Rhodopseudomonas palustris: one gene and its partner. The protein of the gene in region 1 interacts with the protein of each later gene in a pairwise test. Links are inferred from orthologs where the notes say so. Each region holds a gene or a part of one and is shown in the gene's direction. Other genes may lie near its edges.

Evidence for each region. The genes of interacting proteins can lie anywhere in the genome.
Region 2: the proteins of mobA (region 1) and FLL57_RS09855 interact in binary tests that used the Escherichia coli proteins (3 or more experiments, as listed by UniProt). The link is inferred for Rhodopseudomonas palustris from one-to-one orthologs.

What each region holds. Positions count from the first base shown.
Region 1 is NZ_CP041387.1:2,999,241-3,004,827, forward strand. The notes cover bases 1,168-4,101. They hold mobA (molybdenum cofactor guanylyltransferase MobA), read left to right. Parts: upstream 1,168-2,291; coding sequence 2,292-2,912; downstream 2,913-4,101. Other genes in these bases: FLL57_RS13730 (IS110 family transposase), read left to right, coding at 1,168-1,347; FLL57_RS23560 (DUF6496 domain-containing protein), read right to left, coding at 1,413-1,844; FLL57_RS13740 (sulfurtransferase TusA family protein), read right to left, coding at 1,908-2,165; FLL57_RS13750 (alcohol dehydrogenase), read right to left, coding at 3,025-4,077. Also shown: FLL57_RS13725 (Ku protein), read left to right, coding at 1-48; more of FLL57_RS13730, read left to right, coding at 388-1,167; FLL57_RS13755 (NAD(P)H-dependent flavin oxidoreductase), read right to left, coding at 4,157-5,146; FLL57_RS13760 (AMP-binding protein), read left to right, coding at 5,231-5,587. UniProt on the Escherichia coli protein: Transfers a GMP moiety from GTP to Mo-molybdopterin (Mo-MPT) cofactor (Moco or molybdenum cofactor) to form Mo-molybdopterin guanine dinucleotide (Mo-MGD) cofactor.
Region 2 is NZ_CP041387.1:2,149,891-2,155,502, forward strand. The notes cover bases 1,522-4,480. They hold FLL57_RS09855 (molybdopterin molybdotransferase MoeA), read left to right. Parts: upstream 1,522-2,374; coding sequence 2,375-3,586; downstream 3,587-4,480. Other genes in these bases: FLL57_RS09845 (acyl-CoA thioesterase), read left to right, coding at 1,522-1,827; FLL57_RS09850 (hypothetical protein), read right to left, coding at 1,842-2,177; lexA (transcriptional repressor LexA), read left to right, coding at 3,762-4,472. In the rest of the region: FLL57_RS09835 (OmpA/MotB family protein), read right to left, coding at 1-417; FLL57_RS09840 (HAD family hydrolase), read left to right, coding at 671-1,297; more of FLL57_RS09845, read left to right, coding at 1,336-1,521; FLL57_RS09865 (ComEC/Rec2 family competence protein), read right to left, coding at 4,541-5,612. UniProt on the Escherichia coli protein: Catalyzes the insertion of molybdate into adenylated molybdopterin with the concomitant release of AMP.

The sequences.
Region 1 (5,587 bases):
ACCACCAAAGCCCGCCGCTCCAACGCGAGGCAGCGCAAGGCGGGGTGAGTTGGCTTAGCTCGCGCGGCGCGTCATGCTGCTCTGATAGCTTAGGACGCCTTGAAGCTCTGCCCCACACGTCATTCCGGGGCGCGAGCGCTAGCTCGCGAACCCGGAATCTCGAAGTTATTTTGCAGCTGCGCTGCCGAACCGTCAGTGCCCTGAACCTCCAGATTCCTGTATCTGCGAGGTGCTGGTGCATAGTCAGCACGACGGAGGCCGCTCGGTAGATTCCCGGCCGATCATCTCGCCGTAACCCGGTGCGGGCGCCTCTGTCGGTGTTGCTTGATCGAACAGTCGCACGGGCATTGCCGTTGCGGTGATCGCCCGCATACAGGACCGATGCCCATGACGATTGCAGTGCCGCTTGCGGTTGCGGCCGGCGTCGATGCCGGCCAACGTTTTCTCGATGTCGCGCTGGCTCCGTCGGGCCAGACCTTCCGAATGCCTAATCTGGCCGAGGGCATCGCCGAGATCATCGCCCGCCTCGAACGCTCCGGCGTCAGGCGGGTGGTTCTGGAGGCGATCGGTCCCTATGCCGAACCGCTTGTCAAAGCGCTTTCGGTCGCCGGCTTCGAAGTCGGTATCGTCAATCCGCGCCGGATCAAGGCGTTCCGCGAGGCCGAAGGCGGTCGCGCCAAGACCGACAGGCTGGACGCGCGGCTGATTGCGCGCTTCGCTCTGACTATGCCCGAGACCCTGCGCCCCCTGCCCACCGACACCCAACTCGAGCTGAAAGCGTTGTCGCTCCGACGCCGCCAGCTCACCGAGATGATCGCGATGGAGAAGACCCGGATGAAGCAGGTCCGTGGCACGCTCCTGCTCGATAGTCATCGGGCCGCGATCGCCGCGTTGTCGGCGCAGTGCCAAGCCATCGAGGCCGAACTCGCCAGGCGCATCGGCGACGACGCCGAACTCCGCCGCGTCCTTCACATCCTCAAATCGATCCCCGGCATCGGCGAACGGGTGGCCACGCTCCTCATCACCGACCTACCCGAACTCGGCCAGCGCGATCGCAAGGCCATCGCCAGCCTCGCAGGGCTCGCGCCGCACGTCAGCCAATCCGGCGCAGCACCGCCTCGCGCCGCCATCGCCGGCGGACGTCCTTGCGTTCGCGCCGCCCTCTACATGGCCGCCCTGGTCGCCGCCCGCCACCACCCCAAGCTCCGCGACGACTACAACGCCCTTCGCCTGCAAGGAAAACCCGGAAAGGTCGCGCTCATCGCAATCGCCCGAAAACTGCTCGTCACAGCCAACGCACTCGTCAAAGCCGACACGCCATATCAAGGTAAGACCCTTGACACATGAGACAGTCGCCGGGTTCGCTTGCTACGCAAGCGCCCCGGAATGACTCGCGCTTGGGTGGTACGTGTTCAGTCCGACGACTTCTTCTTGGCAGACTTGTTCTTGCCAGACTTGCGCGACGACGATTTGCGGCTAGACGATTTTCGCGCGGTGGATGTTTCGCGCGTGCTGGATGACTTCGACGACTTGCGGCCCGATGACTTCTTCGTCCCGGCCCGCGTGCTGCTGGACTTCGTCGTCCTCTTGGTCGTCTTCTTCGTCGTCTTACGGCCGGACTTAGTGGCCTTCTTGCTCGACGTCTTCGCGGCCTTCTTACCGGTCTTCTTCTTTGGCACCTTCGCGCCTTCGGCGCGGGCTTCCGACAGACCGATCGCGATCGCCTGTTTGCGGCTCTTGACCTTCCTGCTGCCGGAGCCGCCGCTCTTCAGCGTGCCGGCCTTGCGCTTCTTCATCGCGCGGCCGACCTTGGCGGACGCCTTCTTGGAATATTTCCGGGCCATGATCTCCTCCCTACGGAACGAAGATCAATGATGCCGGTCGGCGATGGTTCCTTGGCGGAGCTATCAGTCCTGCGCACCGTCCACAGCCGGTGCGCTGGCGAGCTTCTCGATGACGAACACGATCATCTCGTCGCTGCGTTCACTCGCGGTGATGCGATCGCCGGTCTCGCCGATCAGCACCGGAATATCGATCAGCGCCATCGGATCGGTGCAGCGGACTTCCAACACATCGCCGGGCTGCAAACGCGGCAGCGCCTTGCGGGTCTTGAGCACCGGCAGCGGGCATTTCAGCCCGGTGAGATCGAGAACAGTCTTGGCCATGGCGGCGGACGATGACGAAGCCGCGACGCGCGGTCAATTGCCTTCGGCCTCGTTCTTATTGCCGAGCCGCGCCATGGTGAGCTAACCACGGGCATTGCCGAGTGACGACGTGGCGCGGAGTGCGCAATGGCTGATGTTCGACCACCCGCCGTCATCCTGGCCGGCGGCCTTGCCCGCCGGATGGGCGGCGGCGACAAGCCCCTGCGGTCGATCGCCGGCCGGCCGCTGCTCGCGCATGTGATCGACCGCCTGCAGCCGCAATGCGGCGTGCTGGCGCTCAACGCCAATGGCGATCCGAGCCGGTTCGGCCCGTTCGGCCTGCCGGTGATCGCCGATACGGTGCACGGCCTCCCCGGCCCGCTCGCCGGCGTGCTGGCCGCGATGCAATGGGCCGCGACGGCACAGCCGGACGCGCATCATGTTCTGACCGTGCCGGGCGATTGTCCGTTTCTGCCGCGCGATCTGGTGGCCCGGCTCGATCAGGCCCGACGCGCCGGGAGTGCCGAGATCGCCGTGGCGGCGTCGGGGGGCCATCTGCATCCGGTGATCGCGCTATGGCCGATCGCGCTGCGCGACGCATTGCGAACCGCCCTGATCGACGAGGACATCCGCAAGGTCGAACGCTTCACCGCGCGTTCTCCGCGCGCCGAGGTGGAGTGGCCGGTCACGCCATTCGATCCGTTCTTCAACGCCAACACGCCGGAGGACGTCGCGGAAGCCGAGCGCATCGCCGCTGGCGATCAATAGCAGGACATCTCCCCGTCATTGCGAGCGGAGCGAAGCAATCCAGCCGCGTGCACCGAACTGGATTGCTTCGTCGGCTTCGCCTCCTCGCAATGACGAAGGCGATGTTCGAGGCCTACGGCGTCAGCACCGCGCGGCCGACCAGCTTGCCCTTCTGCAGATCGAGCAGCGCGTCGTAGGCTTGCGGCAAGGTCACCTTGGTGACCGGGATCGGCGACACCTTCTTGGCGCGGACGAGGTCGAGCAATTCCTGCGTCTCGGCAAGATTGCCGACATAGCTGCCCTGGATGGTGATGGCGCGCATCGGGATGAACGGCAGCGCCCATGGCGCGCCGCCGCCGAACAGGCCGACGATCACCAGCTTGCCGCCCTTGGTGAGACAATCGAAGCCGAGCTGCGCGGTCTGCGGATTACCGACCAGATCGAGCGCGCCGCGCACCGGACCTTTGGCGATGGCCGCGATCTGCGCCAGCGCGTCCGGCGATGCCGCGTCGACGGTGCCGAGCGCGCCAGCTTTCTGTGCCGCGTCGCGCTTGGCTGCGTCGATATCGACCATGATGGCGCCCTTGCCGCCCATTGCTTTAAGCAGCTCCAGCGCCATCAGTCCGAGTCCGCCGGCGCCGAAGATCACGATCGGGCTGTCGAGGCAGAAGTCGAGCTTCTTCAGCGCGCTGTAAGTGGTGATGCCGGAGCATGCATAGGGCGCCGCGGTGACCGGATCGAGACCATCGAGGCTGAGCAGATAGCGCGGATGCGGCACGATCAGTTCGTCCGAATAGCCGCCGTCGCAATACACGCCGAGAAACCGCGGTTTCAGGCACATGTTCTCGTCGCCGGCCTTGCAGACGTCGCATTCGCCGCAACCGATCCACGGATACACCAGCGCGACCTCGCCGATCTTGGCGTCCTTGGCATCAGGACCGGCGGCGACGATTTCACCGACGGTCTCGTGCCCCATCGTCAGCGGCAGCGCGACGCCGCGGTCCTGCAGCGACAGCCGCTTCCGGCCGTGGCCGAGTTCATACCCGCCTTCCCATATGTGCAGATCGCTATGGCAGATGCCGGCGGCCTTGACGCGCACCAGCACCTGCGTGCCGGTCAGTTCCGGCGTCGGCCGGTTGTCTTCGCTCAACGGTTTGCCGAAATCGGTGACGCGAAAGCTCCTCATGGCGTAGTCTCCCGAGAGTGTTCTTGTTTATCGCCGAAGCATGCCACGGCGCCGCACGGCCGTCGATGGCCGGCGCAGCTTACGCCGCGTTGCGGAATTCGGCCGAGGTCTGCGCCACCAGCTCGGCGATCGGCACGATGCCGCCGATGCCGGACGCCGAATGGCCTGCGCTCCAGATGTCGCGCCACCGCTTCGGCCGATCCTCGCGTGCGCCGACATCGATGTCCTTGCCGATATCGATGCCGCCGCGCTCCGGCAGATCGTCCGGGTCGAGCCCGGCGGCGACGATCGAGGGCCGCAACATGTTGGTCTGTAGCCCGGTGAACGCTTTGGTGAGCAGGATGTCGTCGGCGCTCGCCTCTACCAGCATCGCCTTGTAGCGCGGGTCGGCGAGGCTCTCTTCGGTGGCGATGAACTTGGTGCCCATGTAGCCGAGATCGCAGCCGAGCGTCATCGCGGCGCGCAGCGCGACGCCGTCGCTGATGCCGCCGGCAAGCACGATCACGCCGTCGAAGAATTGCCGCACCGCACGCACGAAGGCGAACGGATTGAGCCACCCGGTTTGTCCGCCGGCACCGGCGGTGAGCAGCACCAGGCCGTCGACGCCGGCCGCTGCCGCGCGTTCGGCATGACGGATGCTCGCAACGTCGGCCAGCACCATCGCGCCGACATCGTGCAGCGGCGCGATCACCGGCTGCGGCGAGCCGACGCTGGTGATCACCACCTCCGGCCGTTGCTGCAGCAGCAGCTTCAGATCGTCGGCGAGCCGCGCGTTGGAGCGATGCACGATCAGGTTGGGGCACCACGGCGCGGCGCGCCGGCCGCTCGCCTGCTCGTGTGCCGCGATTCGGCGGTTGATCTCGCCGAGCCAGTCACCGAGTTGTTCCGTCGTACGGCAATTCACCGTCGGGAACGATCCGATCACGCCGCTACTACATGCCGCAGCCACTAGATCGACGCCCGATACAAGAAACATTGGTGCCGCAATCAGCGGCAAACTGAGACGATCACCGAAGCGCGCCAGACGGTCGGATGATTTCACGGCAGTTTCCTCCTGCTCTGTTTGCATCGGCAGTGGTCTGCCGTGCTAGTGTCGTTGCCGAACATTGGCACGCCCAATAGCCGATGACAAAGACAAGGGAGACACGACGCCATGACTGCCGAGCTCAACGCTTTTCCGACCGCAAGCACGCAGACATTGCGGGCACTGGCGCGCTATCCGTCGCGCACCGCGTTCGCCTGGCCCGGCGGCAGCTTGAGCTATCGCGGCGCCACCGACATGATCGGCAGTATCCAGAAGGTGTTCATGGGGCTCGGCCTGCCGCCCGGCACGCGGGTCGCGCTGCTTACCGCCAACCGTGCCGAGACCTGGTGCGCCGGCGTCGCGGCGCAGCTCTGCCGCTTCGCCATCACCTGGCTGCATCCGCTCGGCTCGCGCCAGGATCAGCTCGATCAGATCGAGGACTCCGAAGCCGCGGTGCTGATCGTCGACGCTGCGGCTTTTCTGGAG
Region 2 (5,612 bases), 850 kb from region 1 along the record:
GGGCACATCCTGCAGCGCCTGGCGCAGCGATGCCGAGGCCAGCGCAAATTCACGCTCGGCCTTGGCGTGCGACGCAGCGCTGCCGGAGCCGCCGGCTTCTTCCAGATGCGGCGTGTTGCTGGCCTGATCGGGCGCGACGTTGCGCTTGCTCTTGACCTGCCCCTGCACCGGCACCCCGTCGGTCTCCAGAACGCCGGCGAACCGCGAATTCTGCTGCACGCCGAAGGCTTCGCGCATCGATCCGGCGACGATCTGCATCTTGCGCAGATCCTGTGTCGAGAACGACACCAGCATGACGAAGAAACTGACCAGGAGCGCCATCAGGTCCGCGAAGGTGACGAACCAGCCGTGCCCGACGGCATGCCCATCCTCCACCTTCTTCTTGCCGGACGACAGGCGTCCACCACCGCCCTTCATCGGGACGGCTCCGAAATGGTCGGGAGCTGTGACAAGACGGAACCTTCGAAGCGCATGTGCGGATCGCCGCTGATCAAATCCGGCGCCGCGACCCCGCATGTGGTGCAAGGTGATTGCAGAAAGATGCGCTTCGCAGCGACGATCGTTCTATCGGCTGCGGATTACCAAACGGTTTCGTCAGTCTATAACATTCTTTAACCAGAATACGCATCCGCTGCACGCACTGCTCACGACTCGCGAATGGGTTCTCGCTATGACCACCGCTCTTGTCCCTGGCGCCGCCGATGCGCTGCTGTTCGATCTCGGCCGTGTGGTGATCGACTACGATCTGCGACGCACGCTGAAGGCCTGGGCGGTCGAACTCGGCAGCGATCCGCATGCGTTGATGGGCAGCCTCGCGCAGAACGATACTTTCCACCGCTACGAGACCGGGCACGTCACCGATGCGGAATTCTTCGCCGCGGTGCGGACCGCGCTCGGGCTGCAGCTCGACGACGACCAGTTGCGCGAAGGCTGGAACGCGATCTTCATCGGCGAGATGCCGGGCATCGCACCGCTGCTCGATCGCGCCGCCCGGCAGCTTCCGCTGTACGCGCTGTCCAACACCAACGCCGCCCACATCGCGCATTTCTCGGAGCACTACGCCGAATTGCTGATCCACTTCCGCCAGATGTTCCTGTCCTCGCGGATCGGCATGCGCAAGCCGCACGGCGAGACCTACGATTACGTGGTCGAGGCGATCGGCATCGCGCCAGGACGGATTGTGTTCTTCGACGATCTGGCGGAAAACGTCGAAGCCGCGCGCGAGCGTGGGCTGCACGCGGTTCAGGTGCGTTCGAGCGACGACATCGCGCGCACGCTGGATCAGCTCGGATTATAAGCACACGCACCACATCGCCGATCGGACGAGACCTCACGATGACCGATGCCGCCGATCTCGCCTGGGATCATCCTCTTCCGTTCACGCTGCCGATGACGCCCGCACCCGCCGATATCGACGGGCTGAATCACACCAACAACTCGGTCTATGTGCGATGGTGCGACAGCGTCGGATGGGCGCATTCCGAAGCGCTCGGCCTGTCGCTCGCCGATTGGCAGCGGATCGATCGGGCGATGGCGATCCGCCGCGGCGAATATGATTACCTGCTGCCAAGTCATCTCGGCGACGAATTGCTGCTCGGCACCTGGATCTACGGCAGCGACGGCAAGCTGGTGATGGAGCGCCGCTTCCAGCTCATCCGCCCGCGCGACGGCGCCGTCATCATGCGCGGACGCTGGCAGCTCGTCTGCATCGAGCTGAGCAGCGGCAAGCCGCGGCGGCTGCCACCGGAATTCGCCGACGTGTATCTGCCGGTGATGATCAAGGCCGGGGACGCTGAGACCGGCGCAGCAGCGTCACCGCCGGCCTGAACTGCCGACCCCCGTTACTGCGGCAGGTTGCGGCAGTCCATCGAGTACACCAGTTCGCCCTTGGCGGTGCGGCCGATCGGCTGGCACGGCACGTAGCTGCGGGCGGCCGGGGCCACCGCAGGTGCGACCGGAGCGGCGGCCGGTCTAGCCGTTTCGCCGGCGGCCGGTTCGGAGGCCGGAGCCTGCGCCACAGGCGGCTGGGGTGCGGCCCCCGGCGGGCTGTAGTCGCCAGCGTTGAAGGATGGCATCCAGCCTTTGCTGAAGTCGTGGCGCATCGAATACACCGTAACGAACCCGATCGTGCCGACCACGACCATGATCCGCAGGAACCATTTCGGGAAGTCTTCCATCCGCATGCTCCACGTCCGCTCGATGCAGGGCACGTTGGTACAGGTGGATTCGACGGTTCGACAATAATGATTTCGAACGACGCGGCGCGACGCCGCGGCCGCGACGCTGATGTGGCCGGCCTTGCGCCGCCGCCGCGTGCGACCTAAAGCCGGATCGTGACACTTTGATTTGGCCTTGCCTGACAGGGAGTGACCCGATGGCCTTGATGCCGGTCGACGATGCGCTCGCCGCCGTGCTCGCCGGCGCGCAGGGCCTCGACACCGAACTGGTTGCACTCGAGGACGGCCACGGCCGGGTGCTGGCCGAAGACCTCGCCGCACTGCGGACCCAGCCACCGCAGCCGATGTCGGCGATGGACGGCTATGCGGTGCGCGCCGCCGACGTCGCAGCCCCGCCCGCGATCCTGCGGGTGATCGGCGAGATCGCAGCCGGCCGCCCCGAGACGGTAGGGATCGGTGCCGGCGAGGCGCTGCGGATCTTCACCGGCGGCGTGGTGCCGGACGGCGCAGACGCGGTGGTGATCCAGGAGGACACCGAGCGCAACGGCGACCGCGTAACCGTCAACGAAGCCGTCAGGCCCGGCCGCCACATCCGCCCCGCAGGGATCGATTTTCGCGAAGGCGAGATCCTGCTGCATCGCGGCCACCGCCTCAGCGACCGTGACCTCGCGCTCGCCGCCGGCATGAATCACCCGTCGCTGCCGGTGCATCGCCGGCCGCGGCTGGCGATGCTGGCGACGGGCGACGAACTGGTGATGCCGGGAACGACGCCCGGCCCGGGTCAGATCGTCTATTCCAACGGTTACGCGCTGCGCGCCCTGGCGCACGCCGAAGGCGCCGAGGTGATCGATCTCGGCATCGCCGCCGACACGCTGGAGGCGACGCGAGCGGCGATCCGACGAGCGCACGAGCTGGACGCCGACCTTCTGGTCACCACCGGCGGCGCCTCGGCCGGCGACCACGACCTGGTCAAAGGCGCGCTGGAGGCAGAGGGCACCGAAATCTCGTTCTGGAAGATCGCGATGCGTCCCGGCAAGCCGATGATGCACGGCCGTCTCGGAGCGATGCGGGTGATCGGCCTGCCCGGCAATCCGGTGTCGTCCTATGTCTGCGCGGTGCTGTTCATGGTGCCGTTGATCCGCGCGCTGTGCGGCATCAGCCAGCCCGGGCACGTCCGCCAGCCGGCGTTGCTCGGCGCCGACCTCTCCGCCAACGACCAGCGCGAGGACTATTTGCGCGCCACCCTGTCGATCGGCGACGACGGCCGGCCGGTCGCGACCCCGGTCGACAGCCAGGACTCCTCGCTGCTGGCGCGGCTGGCAGCGGCGCAAGCGCTGATCGTCCGGCCGGCCTTCGCGCCGGCTGCACGCGCCGGGTCGCCCTGCCTCATCGTTAAGTTATCGCTGTAGCGACCCGTGAAATCCCCGGGGTTCGATTAAGAGGTTGCGGAACACACCCCGAACAGATAGTGTCCGTTCATGATTTGTTTTCGAGATTCGAGGACGATGATGCTCGGTCCGGGCTTCTGACACGAGCCCAGATGGACTCGAACCGGCCCATCGTCGCCGAATGGGGATTTAGCCGATGCTGACGCGCAAGCAGTTTGAGCTGTTGAAATTCATCAACGAGCGGCTGAAGGAAGCCGGGGTTCCGCCATCTTTCGACGAGATGAAGGACGCGCTCGATCTGCGCTCGAAGTCGGGCATCCACCGGCTGATCACGGCGCTGGAGGAACGCGGCTTCATCCGGCGGCTTCCAAACCGTGCCCGCGCCATCGAAGTAATCAAGCTGCCCGATACCAGCGGCATGCCCGGCAACGCCCGCCGCGGATTCACCCCGAGCGTGATCGAAGGCAATCTCGGCAAGGTCCGCCCCCCGAGTCCGGTGCCGAGCGAGGATGACGGCGATCGCGGCAGCGTCGCGGTCCCGGTGATGGGCCGGATCGCGGCCGGTACCCCGATCGAGGCGCTGCAGACCCGCAGCCACACCGTCAGCGTGCCGGCCGACATGCTCGGCAGCGGCGAGCATTACGCGCTGGAAGTGCGCGGTGACTCGATGGTCGAGGCCGGTATCCTCGACGGCGACATGGCGCTGATCCAGAAGAACGACGTCGCCAACACCGGCGACATCGTGGTGGCGCTGATCGACGAGGAGGAAGCCACGCTGAAGCGCTTCCGCCGCCGCGGCGCGTCGATCGCGCTGGAACCGGCCAACGCCGCCTATGAGGTCCGGATTTTGCCGCCCAATCGCGTCCGCATCCAGGGCAAGCTGATCGGACTGTACCGCAAGTACTGAGGCGACCGCTTCGAACTCCGAGCGCGCCTGCCCCGCCTTGAAGGAGATGCCCGTCTCGGGCGGCAGCTTCAGTCGTCGCCCGCCTGATCCTGCGGCGCCGGGGTCGCATCGACCGCTGGCCGACGCGCGGGAGATCCGGTCGAGACCGCGGCATCCGGCGTCTGTGCCGCAGCAGCCCAGGGACGACTGCTACCGCTCGGCCGCGCCGGTGCGGTGACGAACTGCATCGGATCGGCGGCGCTGCGCCGCAGCGCCATCGCCCCATTGGATTGCAGTTCGTCGCGACCGATCGTGCGCGCCGCGCAGCCCGGCGGCGGCTGTCCTGCGGTCACGATCAACACCGCACGGGCGCAGTCGTCCGCGAGCCCGTCGGGGCGCAGCGACAGCGCCACCAGCCGGCCATCGGCCAGCGCTGTGACGCAGCCGTCGGAATCGCACGACACGCCGGCGCGCAGCGACGCCGCGTCCGGGGGCCGGGCGTCGGCATCGGCGGCGAGCCATTCCTTCAGCCGGAACGCGTCCGCTCCGCTCTGCATCAGATGCAGCCGACCGTCGGCACCACGCACCGCCACCTGCTTGCCATCGCCCGCGATCAGCACCTCCGGCTGCGGCGTCAGCGCCGCCCAGCCGATCGCTGCAATCAGCCCGAGCAACCCGCCCCAGCGCAGCGGCGTGCGCAGCAATCCGATCAGCACCAGGCCGAGCGACGCCACGAGCAGAGGCCCGGCGCCGAATGCGGTGACCCGGCCGACCGCACCGGGCAACGCCGCGACCCACTGGGCCACCACGATCATCCAGTCGATGCCGATCTCCATGATCCGCCAGAACGGCGCATCGAGGCCGAACGGCATCGCGGCGAGGCCGAGCATTCCGGCCGGCATCACGATCGCGGAGACCACCGGCATCGCCACCAGATTGCTGAGCACGCCATAGGGCGTGATGCGGTGGAAGTGATAGGCGCCGTAGGGCATCGTCGCCAGTCCGGCGACCAGCGAGGCGAGCAGCAGCAGCGCGATTTCCCGGCCGCCCCACAGCGCCGCACGCGCCGTCGCCGAACTGTCCGCCTTCGCGAACAACGCCGGCATGCCGACCTGCACCAGTGCGACCAGGCCGAGCGTGGCGGCGAACGACATCTGGAAG